DNA from 3 places in the Rummeliibacillus sp. TYF-LIM-RU47 genome. Region 2 is predicted to be linked to each of the others. Evidence: riboswitches for the same ligand, from Rfam matches in the RefSeq annotation. Region 2 holds a riboswitch; each other region holds the start of a gene.
The links. Region 2 has a riboswitch for lysine ahead of F0527_RS16175 (amino acid permease). Riboswitches for the same ligand answer to the same signal wherever they lie in the genome.
Positions count from the first base shown of each region.

Region 1: it holds a riboswitch for lysine, as region 2 does, so the genes downstream of both, dapA (4-hydroxy-tetrahydrodipicolinate synthase) here and F0527_RS16175 (amino acid permease) in region 2, are expected to answer to the same signal.
Region 3: it holds a riboswitch for lysine, as region 2 does, so the genes downstream of both, F0527_RS14180 (transporter substrate-binding domain-containing protein) here and F0527_RS16175 (amino acid permease) in region 2, are expected to answer to the same signal.

Region 1 is NZ_VVIR01000003.1:80,474-83,760, forward strand. Features, by position in the region: gene F0527_RS13020 (YsnF/AvaK domain-containing protein) at 140-1,168, shown strand; lysine riboswitch at 1,256-1,436, shown strand; gene dapA (4-hydroxy-tetrahydrodipicolinate synthase) at 1,551-2,447, shown strand; gene F0527_RS13030 (cupin domain-containing protein) at 2,510-3,037, shown strand; gene F0527_RS17125 (hypothetical protein) at 3,188-3,287, opposite strand, start outside.
Region 2 is NZ_VVIR01000007.1:3,653-6,939, forward strand. Features, by position in the region: gene F0527_RS16175 (amino acid permease) at 19-1,530, opposite strand; lysine riboswitch at 1,671-1,850, opposite strand; gene F0527_RS16180 (CynX/NimT family MFS transporter) at 2,045-3,259, shown strand.
Region 3 is NZ_VVIR01000004.1:109,265-112,551, forward strand. Features, by position in the region: gene F0527_RS14175 (hypothetical protein) at 1-1,168, shown strand, start outside; lysine riboswitch at 1,265-1,451, shown strand; gene F0527_RS14180 (transporter substrate-binding domain-containing protein) at 1,555-2,406, shown strand; gene F0527_RS14185 (amino acid ABC transporter permease) at 2,571-3,287, shown strand, end outside.

The sequences.
Region 1 (3,287 bases), on a different contig from region 2:
CTTCTTCATCATTGTCACATTTTACTAATTCTAAAACAAACATTCTTTTATGCTTAAGCGTTTCGTTGAAAGAGATTCGGGTATATTTATGTTGTAATCACATATCAAAAAAATGAAACAAATAATGGAGGTAATACACATGGATAAAAAAGTATTAGGAATTTATAACTCAAGCGCGGAAGTGATTAAAGCTATTGATGAATATCGTCAAAAAGGATATGCAACTGACGATTTCTCAATTGCACTTAATACAACAAACTTCCCTTCTGCTCCATCAGTCGTAAAAAATGAAACAGGTGTACTAACAGAAGATGTCGGTGGTCGCAATATGGAAGAAGATGAAGGTTTCTTCGATCGCCTAGCAGCAGTATTTAAAGGTGATTTCCACACAGATGTGGACCATGCATCTTATTACGAATATTTCTTAACACTTGGCTTTGATGAAGAATCTGCTCGTCGCTACGAACGCGATATTAACGATGGCCGTATTCTACTTTTAGCAAACAAAGAAGATGATGCCCTTTTAGGCACTGCTGACCCACTAACACCAGTAGACAACCAAGAGGCAAATGTAGGTCTTGATACCACAGTAGCTACTAATGATACAGTGGATGTTAATAATACAGTGGCAGATGAGCAAACATTAAAATTGCGCAAAGAACAACTTGATGTTGAAAAAGACCAAGTACAAACTGGTGAGGTTGAAGTTCACAAAGATGTTGTGGAAGAACCACAAACAGTCAATGTACCTGTCACACACGATGAAGTATATGTGGAAAGACGAAAAGTTACCGATGAAGCAGCTGCCACTACAGATGCTTATGCTCCAATGGGCGAAGACGACACCATCCGTATTCCAATCGTCGAAGAACAAATTGAAGTGACTAAAAGACCAGTGGTAAACGAAGAAGTAGTCATTGGTAAAAAACAAGTGACCGAAACAGAACAAGTCACTGATAATCTAAAACGCGAGGAAGCACGCATTGAAACGACTGGTGATGCTTCTGTTACAGATAGCGATGTAGATGCTGCAAATCGTGGTGCTATTACAGAGCAAGAATTGTACGACCCTGCAAATCAAAACGATAATGACCTTAAAAAGAACAATCTTGATGATACGCTTACAGCTGGCAATATGAATGCCGATATTAAAAACAGAGAAATATAATAATATTTAGCTTTCTATCTTGTAAAAGCATAGCTAGACTGCTATACTTTCTGTAATTGAATATTCACTTATTTCAATATCTTTTGAAATAAGGATAGAGGCGCAAAAACCATGAGTAAGCTGCAAGAGGATGATGAGATCCGACTACTGCAGTGGAAAGGGGAATTTGCCGAAGCTTAGAGAAACTCATATTTCTCTATTGCTGGGCCTGTTGTTGAATAAACACAGGACTGTCATGTAGGAAACTATATGGAGGGCTATCGTACGCATGGAGATGACTTTATGAATTCTCGCAGCAACGTAGTCACATCACGTTGCTGCTTTTTTTGCGTCATTTTCTATACTGCCCTTCTCCAAAAAATGAAAAGGAAGTGGAGAAGCAATGAATTTTGGAAGAATTATAACGGCGATGGTGACCCCATTTGACCAACAAGGAAATATTGACTTTAGAGCTACTCGTGAGCTGATTAATTATCTTATCGAAAACGGCTCAGATGGCATTGTGGTAGCTGGCACTACAGGTGAATCCCCTACACTCACAACGGCAGAAAAAATCAGTTTATTTCAATTTGTCGTAGATGAAGTAAACCATAGGGTTCCTGTTATTGCAGGCACCGGATCTAATAATACAAGGGCATCCATTGAACTGACTAAATCTGCTGAAGATACTGGGGTGGATGGAATCATGCTTGTTGCACCTTACTATAATAAACCATCACAAGAAGGTCTTTATCAGCACTTCAAAGCAATTGCGGATTCAACGCAGCTACCAATCATTCTCTACAATATCCCTGGAAGAAGTGTTGTCAATCTATCCGTTGAAACAGTCACTCGCCTTGCCGCGATTAATAACATCGTGTCCATTAAAGATGCGAGCGGAAATTTGGATGCAATGGCTGAACTCATTACAAAAACACCCAATGATTTCAGTGTCTATACAGGAGAAGACCATTTAACACTGCCATCTTTATCGATTGGCGCTACTGGCGTTATTTCTGTATCTTCCCATATTATTGGAAATGAAATGCAAGCGATGATGGAAAAGTTTAAAAACGGGAATGTGATGGAAGCTGCGGTAGATCATCGTAGGCTTCTCCCTATATTCAAAGGACTATTTAGCGCACCTAACCCTTGCCCTGTAAAAGCCGGACTGAATCTGAGAGGAATAGCAGTAGGCGGTGTACGTTTGCCTTTAATACCCCTTAATGAAGAAGAAACTACTGAGTTGCAGCATCTATTGCAGACTGTATGTAAAGAAGACACAGCTTTAAAAAGTTAATTTAAAATAGGCACCAAAGTTCCGCGAGAAGCGTACAGTATAGTAAAAAAAGGAATGATGTTTTGTATCACTATCATTGTCCATCTTGCGGAACAACCCACGGCTATTATCCGAATAGCCCCTCCCCTTACCAGTTTCAAAATCAATACCAGCAAACCTACCAAAGTCCGAATAGTGTTTATTTAAGAGATTATGGTCCAGCACCTTTTGCTCTCAATATAGACACAGCAACAAAACAAAACACAAACTACCGCACAGCGCTATGGTCCGGTGAGCATTTGCAGCTTACTCTGATGAGCATTCCGGTCGGAGGAGATATTGGTTTGGAGATTCACCCGCATACGGACCAGTTTATTCGCATTGAAGAAGGCGAAGGCCTTGTACAAATGGGTAAGAATAAACAGTTCTTAGACTTCCAGCAACCAGTGCGGAATGATTATGTCTTTTTCGTTCCAGCTGGTACATGGCATAATCTAACCAATACAGGCAACAAGCCAATCAAGCTGTATTCAATCTATGCACCTCCTAACCATCCACGCGGCACGGTCCATCAAACCAAAGCAATCGCCGAAGCGGAGGAACCCCAATAAAAAAGCATTAAATAAGCAGCTTCCGCCTTATGGGGAGGCTGCTTTTTCTGAATAAAGGGTGATTCTTCCTTTTAAATTTTGAACATAAGAAAAGGAGAATCTTTTTTCGCAAGATTCTCCTTTTCTACTGATTTAATTAGCGAATACCTTTTATTTCGGTGTAACTTTAATAGTCAAAGGAGCTTTGAGGCTATAACGGCCTTTTTTCACGGTATAAACAAACTCCCGTTTATCAGTTCCTTCTGCGATG
Region 2 (3,287 bases):
TAGCTTTCAAGATTTAAATTATTGTACTTGGCGTTTCGTTGTCAGATCTGCTTCTTCTAGACGTACAACCTTTGTTTTACATTTCAGTTTATGGCCAAACCAGATAATAAGGAAGATTGGCAAGCCAATATAGGATACTAGGATGCCATACCAATCAATATGGTCGCCTGTAAACGCTGTGTAGTTTTGCCCTAAGATAACGATCGCACAAAGGACAAAGGCAAAAATCGGGCCAAATGGGAAAAATTTAGAGCGATACGGCAACTCTGAGAGATCACGACCCTGTGCCACAAATGCTTTTCGGAAACGATAATGACTGGTCGCTATACCAAGCCATGCAATGAAACCGCACATACCAGAAGCATTTAAGAGCCAGATATACACTGTACCAGATCCAAAAAGTGATGCCAAAAAGGATAAACAAGCCACTGCTACTGTTAAAACAAGTGCTGCAACAGGAACACCGCGGTTGTTTAGTTTTTTGAAAATCTTCGGTGCATTACCTTCCATTGCTAATTCACGTAATGTACGAGATGCTGCATATAACCCTGAGTTGCCGGCTGAAAGAATCGCTGTAAGGATAACTGCGTTCATCACAGAAGCAGCAAAGGCAATGCCTGCATTTTCAAATATTAATGTAAAAGGACTTACTGCCACGTCATCGCTATTTGCTAAACGTGCATCCGTATAAGGAATTAATAAGCCGATCGCTAAGATAGCTAAAACATAAAACAATAGAATTCGCCAAAAGACCGAGCGTACAGCCTGTGGGATTGTTTTTTCTGGATTTTCCGTTTCACCAGCTGTAATCCCAAGCAATTCTGTCCCTTGGAAGGAGAAGCCTGCAGCTAAGAAAATGCCTAATGTAGCAAAAAATCCACCATGGAAAGGCGCGTCGCCTTTAAAGAAATTAGTAAATCCAACAGGAGCATGTCCGCCGAGAATACCAAAAATCATTAAGAAACTAATGATAATAAATATAATAATTGTTGCTACTTTGATAAGCGCAAACCAATATTCGCTTTCACCAAAACTTTTTACTGACAAAAAGTTTAAAGTAAAGATAATTATAAGAAATGCAGCGCTCCAAATAAATGAAGGTGTGTGTGGGAACCAATATTTCATAACAATCGCTACAGCTGAAATTTCAGCTGCAATCGTTACTGCCCAGTTGTACCAATAATTCCAACCAAGCGCGAATCCTAATGAAGGATCAACAAATTTGGAAGCATATGTGCTGAATGATCCTGATACAGGCATATAAGCGGCCATTTCCCCTAAACTTGTCATAAGGAAAAATACCATTACACCAATTAGTCCATAAGCTAACAGTGCTCCTCCGGGACCCGCTTCTGCAACTGAGTTGCCGCTTGCTAAAAGTAGGCCTGTACCGATTGTACCGCCAAGTGAAATCATGGAAATATGGCGACTTTTTAAGCTGCGTTTCAGTTTCTGTTGTGTATTTGAATGAGAATCATGTTTAATGTTTGTTCGTATTCCTGCATTTGTATGTGTTTCTACTCTATTCATAACTCTCCTCTTTCCGTTTTTCATTGCAAGAAAAGGTCGAGCTGAAGGTATTCTTCGCCGCTGTCTATTACAGCTAAAATTTAAATAAAAAAGCCATCACATATATAACTGAGATGGCGTCCGAATTCCCCATCAACCTTGATCAAGATAGCTCAACACGCCGACTTTGGCGTGACAGTTCTGCACCTTTCGATAGCAGCCCCAGCACTAGCAATAAAAAGCTTGCTTGTACTTCGGCAATATTCCCTTTTTAATCGAGTCCTAAACGCTTTCTCGCCTCGTCGATTATACTCATGAATACCGCGACCTCTACCTCATCTATTGGATGAGGCATGCAATATATAGTTTTAAGTTACCTACATTGTAATATATTAAGCACATAACTACAAGGGTAAATAGAAAATTACTATATTTTAGAAAGAAGTGGACATGTTTTGTAAAACAAATATTGATAAAGCAAAATGATTCCTGTACGTTTTTATTATCTATTATAAATTCAAAAGGAGGATTTCCTTTGGCTTCAGAACAAGCTACGAACCGAAACAAGAAGCTGTCATGGGACAAAAAAACATGGCTTTTAGTGCTCGGTATTATCTTTATCGCCACAACATTGCGATCCCCTCTCACTGCTGTTGGCCCTATTATTGCAGATATTAAAGAAGAGCTCACTATATCAAATGTGTGGGCGGGATTGATTACAACTATCCCCTTGCTTGCATTTGCAGTTGTCTCACCATTTGTCCCTAAAATTTCACGACGTTTTGGATTTGAAAGAACATTGTTATCAGCCTTAATACTTTTGGCTATTGGTATCTTAATGCGTTCAGCGGGCAGTGTCTTTTTCTTATTCTTTGGAACGATTATCATCGGAGTTGCTATTTCATTTGGCAATGTCCTCTTGCCTGCTCTTATTAAATTAAAGTTTCCTCTTCAAGTAGGATTGTTAACAGCACTTTATTCTGTTTCCATGAACCTATCCGCCAGTATAGCAGCAGGCGTGAGCAATCCAATAGCAGAAACAACAATCGGATGGAAAGGAGCTCTTGCCTGTTGGGGTATTCTGGCCATTCTCGCTATCATAGTATGGCTACCACAATTGCGGAATCATGTGAAGGTAATAAACAGCAATGAACCTTCTCAACGTAATAAACCTATGTGGAAGTATCCTCTTACATGGGCTATTACCTTCACGATGGGGCTACAATCCCTGTTGTTTTATACGACGGCTACTTGGATTCCAGGACTGCTTGAAACCCAAGGCATGAGCCCGAGCAAAGCGGGATGGATGTTTTCTATTCTACAGATAGCACAATTGCCAATGACTTTTTTAACCCCGATTCTTGCAGGTAAAAAAGCTGACCAAAGGCCGCTCGTTGCATTATTGTCACTGTTTTACTTTGCAGGCTTTGCAGGTATATTTATGAATTGGACAGAGCTTACATTGTTATGGATGTTAATGATTGGATTCGCCGGAGGGGCATCCTTTAGTCTTTCTATGATGCTTTTCTCCCTTCGTTCTCGCAACGCACAAGAAGCAGCTGAGCTTTCAGGCACTGCACAATCCATCGGTTATTTGCTAGCTGCGATAGGACCTGTACTATATGGCTTTATCCATGACAGCTTCCATAGTTGGCATGCCGCTAACAGCTTATATCTTATTGTCACAGTCCTTTTGTTCGTCTTTGCATTCATTTCTGCTAAAGACCGATTTGTAACGAAAGAACAATAACAAAAGCGCCATTAGCCTGTAGCTAATG
Region 3 (3,287 bases), on a different contig from region 2:
ACTTACTTTCCGCAGTATTTCTGAATGGAATGGTGAATCATACTTGTTAACGTTTGAAGCAAAGGATGTTGCACTAAATCTATTCTTGCCTAATTCAGGTGTGACGCTAGAAATAAATAAACAAGGTTTTATCCTGTCGGCTACCTTTAATCAGTCGTATTATCAGCTAGCCTATCCTGATATTCAGATTTCTGCTGAAGATGCTAGGGAAATTCTTTTTGAACAACCGCTTGTCGAACTTGCGATTGCAGACTTGAATGGGGAATTACAGCTTCTCTACAAACCAAAAAGTGGCACTTTTAGAGTACATGTAGACGGTAGTCTCCAATACGAAGAGGATTTTATGGAATATGGGGAGCAAAATGCTAATTCCTTTGAGCCCGTTACAGTAACCGAGAGTGTAAAAACATTGCTTGGTGTAACTGATGATATGCAATTGATTGAGGACGGAGCAAATCGTTTTTGGTATATAGGCAATTCGAAAAACACCGATGAAGAAGAACCTGTTATTAAAATTGAAAACATAGATTCTATGTTTATGGAATACGAATCGCTGGTAGAGTGGGAAGAGCAGAAAGAAGAACTGCCAGAAGCTACATTAGCTAATAAAGCAAAAATGTTCCTAGAGGCGATTGTGGGCGATGTCCATGAAAAGTACCTGTTAGAAGTACAGCAAGGGGAAATGGAATATTCGTCATATGGCATAATAACAGAAGAAGACTTGTCAGAAGAGGAACGACAATTCTTTGAAGAGTTGGAGTTAGAAGAAGATGATGAGTTTGACGAAAACTTTGACTTTGAGCCATACACAACATTTTCATTTATAAGACAGCATAAGGGTGTCCTATTAAGTGATTACACCATTCATATCAATGTAGGGAAATATACGGGGATTATTCGTGAATGTTCGCTGCTGTTGCCAAACGAAGGGAAGTTAAATACCCTAGACATTGTACCAGTCCTGCCTTTAGAGGAAGCCGACGCTAAATTTAAAGAACAGCTGGAAATGCATCTTGCACGAACTGAGGTCAATGATGAAGAAGATGAAGACCTAATTATATATGATTTGACTTATGAAGCAGAATTTCCAGCTGGAAAAGAAATCATGGCTATTAATGCCATGAGCGGGGAAGTCTATTATGCAGAAGAAGAATATGAGGAAGATTGATGGCTAGAATCTTTTAAATTGTTGAAATATTATTGACATCCATTCCATCCCTATTGTAGACTGTTTAAAACATAACTAAATATAGCCTCACTTATACGGTGAGGTAGAGGCGCAGTATTTATTAGTTCTTAGTGGAGTTAGAGAAAGCGATGAGTCTAAGAAGAAGGAAATATTGCCGAAGTGTGTAACAAGTTTCTCATTGTTGTATGCTGGGTCTGCAGTGAATAACTGCAGGACTGTCTCAATAAATTTCTATGGTTTATTGAGTTGTGCTATCTCAAATTGGGATATAAGTAGAGGATTTAGGACTAGAATTACGTAGCCCTGAGTTCAACTCAGGTCTATAATTCTAGTCTTTTTTATTTAGAAAAAAGGGAGAGATCAATATGAAAAAAATAGGAACACTGTTATCAAGCATGTTACTAATTGCTGTGCTAATTCTAACAGGGTGCAGTTCTAAAGAATCTGGTGATGCAAAGTCTTCAGGCAGCAAAGGAAGCGACACATTTACAGTCGGCATGGAAGCAGGTTATCCGCCGTTTAACTGGACGCAAAGTGACGATTCTAATGGTGCGGTTGCCATTCAAGGGAACGCTGAGTATGCAGGTGGGTATGATGTTCAAATTGCCAAAAAAATTGCAGATGGCTTAGGGAAAAAACTTGTCATTTCTAAAATGGAATGGGACGGTTTAGTGCCAGCTTTAGCTTCAGGTAAGATAGATGCGATTATTGCAGGGATGTCTCCTACTGAAGAACGCAAAAAGACAATCGACTTCTCTGACAATTACTATACATCTCATCTAGTGATGGTCGTTAAAAAAGGAAGTAAATATGAAAATGCTACTTCAATTGAAGACTTTAAAGGGGCAAGAGTAACAGCTCAATTAAATACATTCCACTATACAGTTATTGATCAAATTCCAGGCGTGAAAAAACAAACAGCAACGGATAATTTCTCCGCTATGCGCGTGGCTTTACAAGCAGGCAAGATGGATGCATATGTTTCAGAGAAACCAGAAGCAGTATCAGCAACTTCAGCCAATGATCAATTTAAAATGGTTGAATTTAGCGACGGCAAAGGATTTAAAACAGCCGCGGAAGATACACAAACAGCAGTGGGTATACCGAAAGATAGCAAATTAACAAAGAAAATCAATGAAATACTAAAAGGCATCTCAGAAGAAGAGCGTACAAAAATGATGGATGATGCCATTAAACAACAACCAGCAGCCAAATAATGCAAAAGTTCACTTAGTGAAAGTGCTCTTCAGCTTTCACTAGCTTTGCATCAATCGCGCTTTAACATGTAATATTTACGCCTAAAGGATACGGCATGTATTAAAGCTTTGTTATAGGAGAGACATAAGCATCTGTTAAGGCGCTGTTTGGAGGAGGAAAATAGATGAGTTTAGAATGGTTTATAGAGATTATCGTCAATAACTGGCCAATGTTTTTAAGAGGCGCATGGATGACGTTGCTCATTGCGACAGTTGGTACAATTTTTGGCGCCTTAATTGGCTTAATCATCGGTATTATTCATACAATCCCGAAAAGCAAAAGTAGAATTAAAAGAGTATTTTTAAAATGCGTAAGCATCATTTTATCGGTATATGTGGAATTTTTCCGCGGAACCCCAATGATTGTGCAGGCGATGGTTGTTTACTTTGGTTCTGACCTGATATTTCACATTGATATGAACCGTACATTTGCGGCAATGTTCATTGTTTCTCTCAATACAGGGGCTTACATGGCAGAAATCGTACGAGGTGGCATTATTAGCATCGACAATGGACAATTTGAAGCAGCACGCGCGATTGGTATGAATCATTGGAAAACGATGGTGCATGTCGTTTTGCCACAGGTAATGCGCAATATTTTGCCAGCTACAAGCAATCAATACATTATGAATATTAAAGATACATCAGTGTTAAATGTGATCGGTGTTACCGAATTATTCTTCCAAACGAAGACGATTGCAGGAAATAACTTCCGCTACTTTGAGTCATTCTTTGTCGCCTGTATCATTTATCTGATTATGACTATTATAGTGACACAAATATTGAGATATTTCGAAAGAAAACTTGCCGGCAATGCAACATATCAGCTAATAGATAATCAA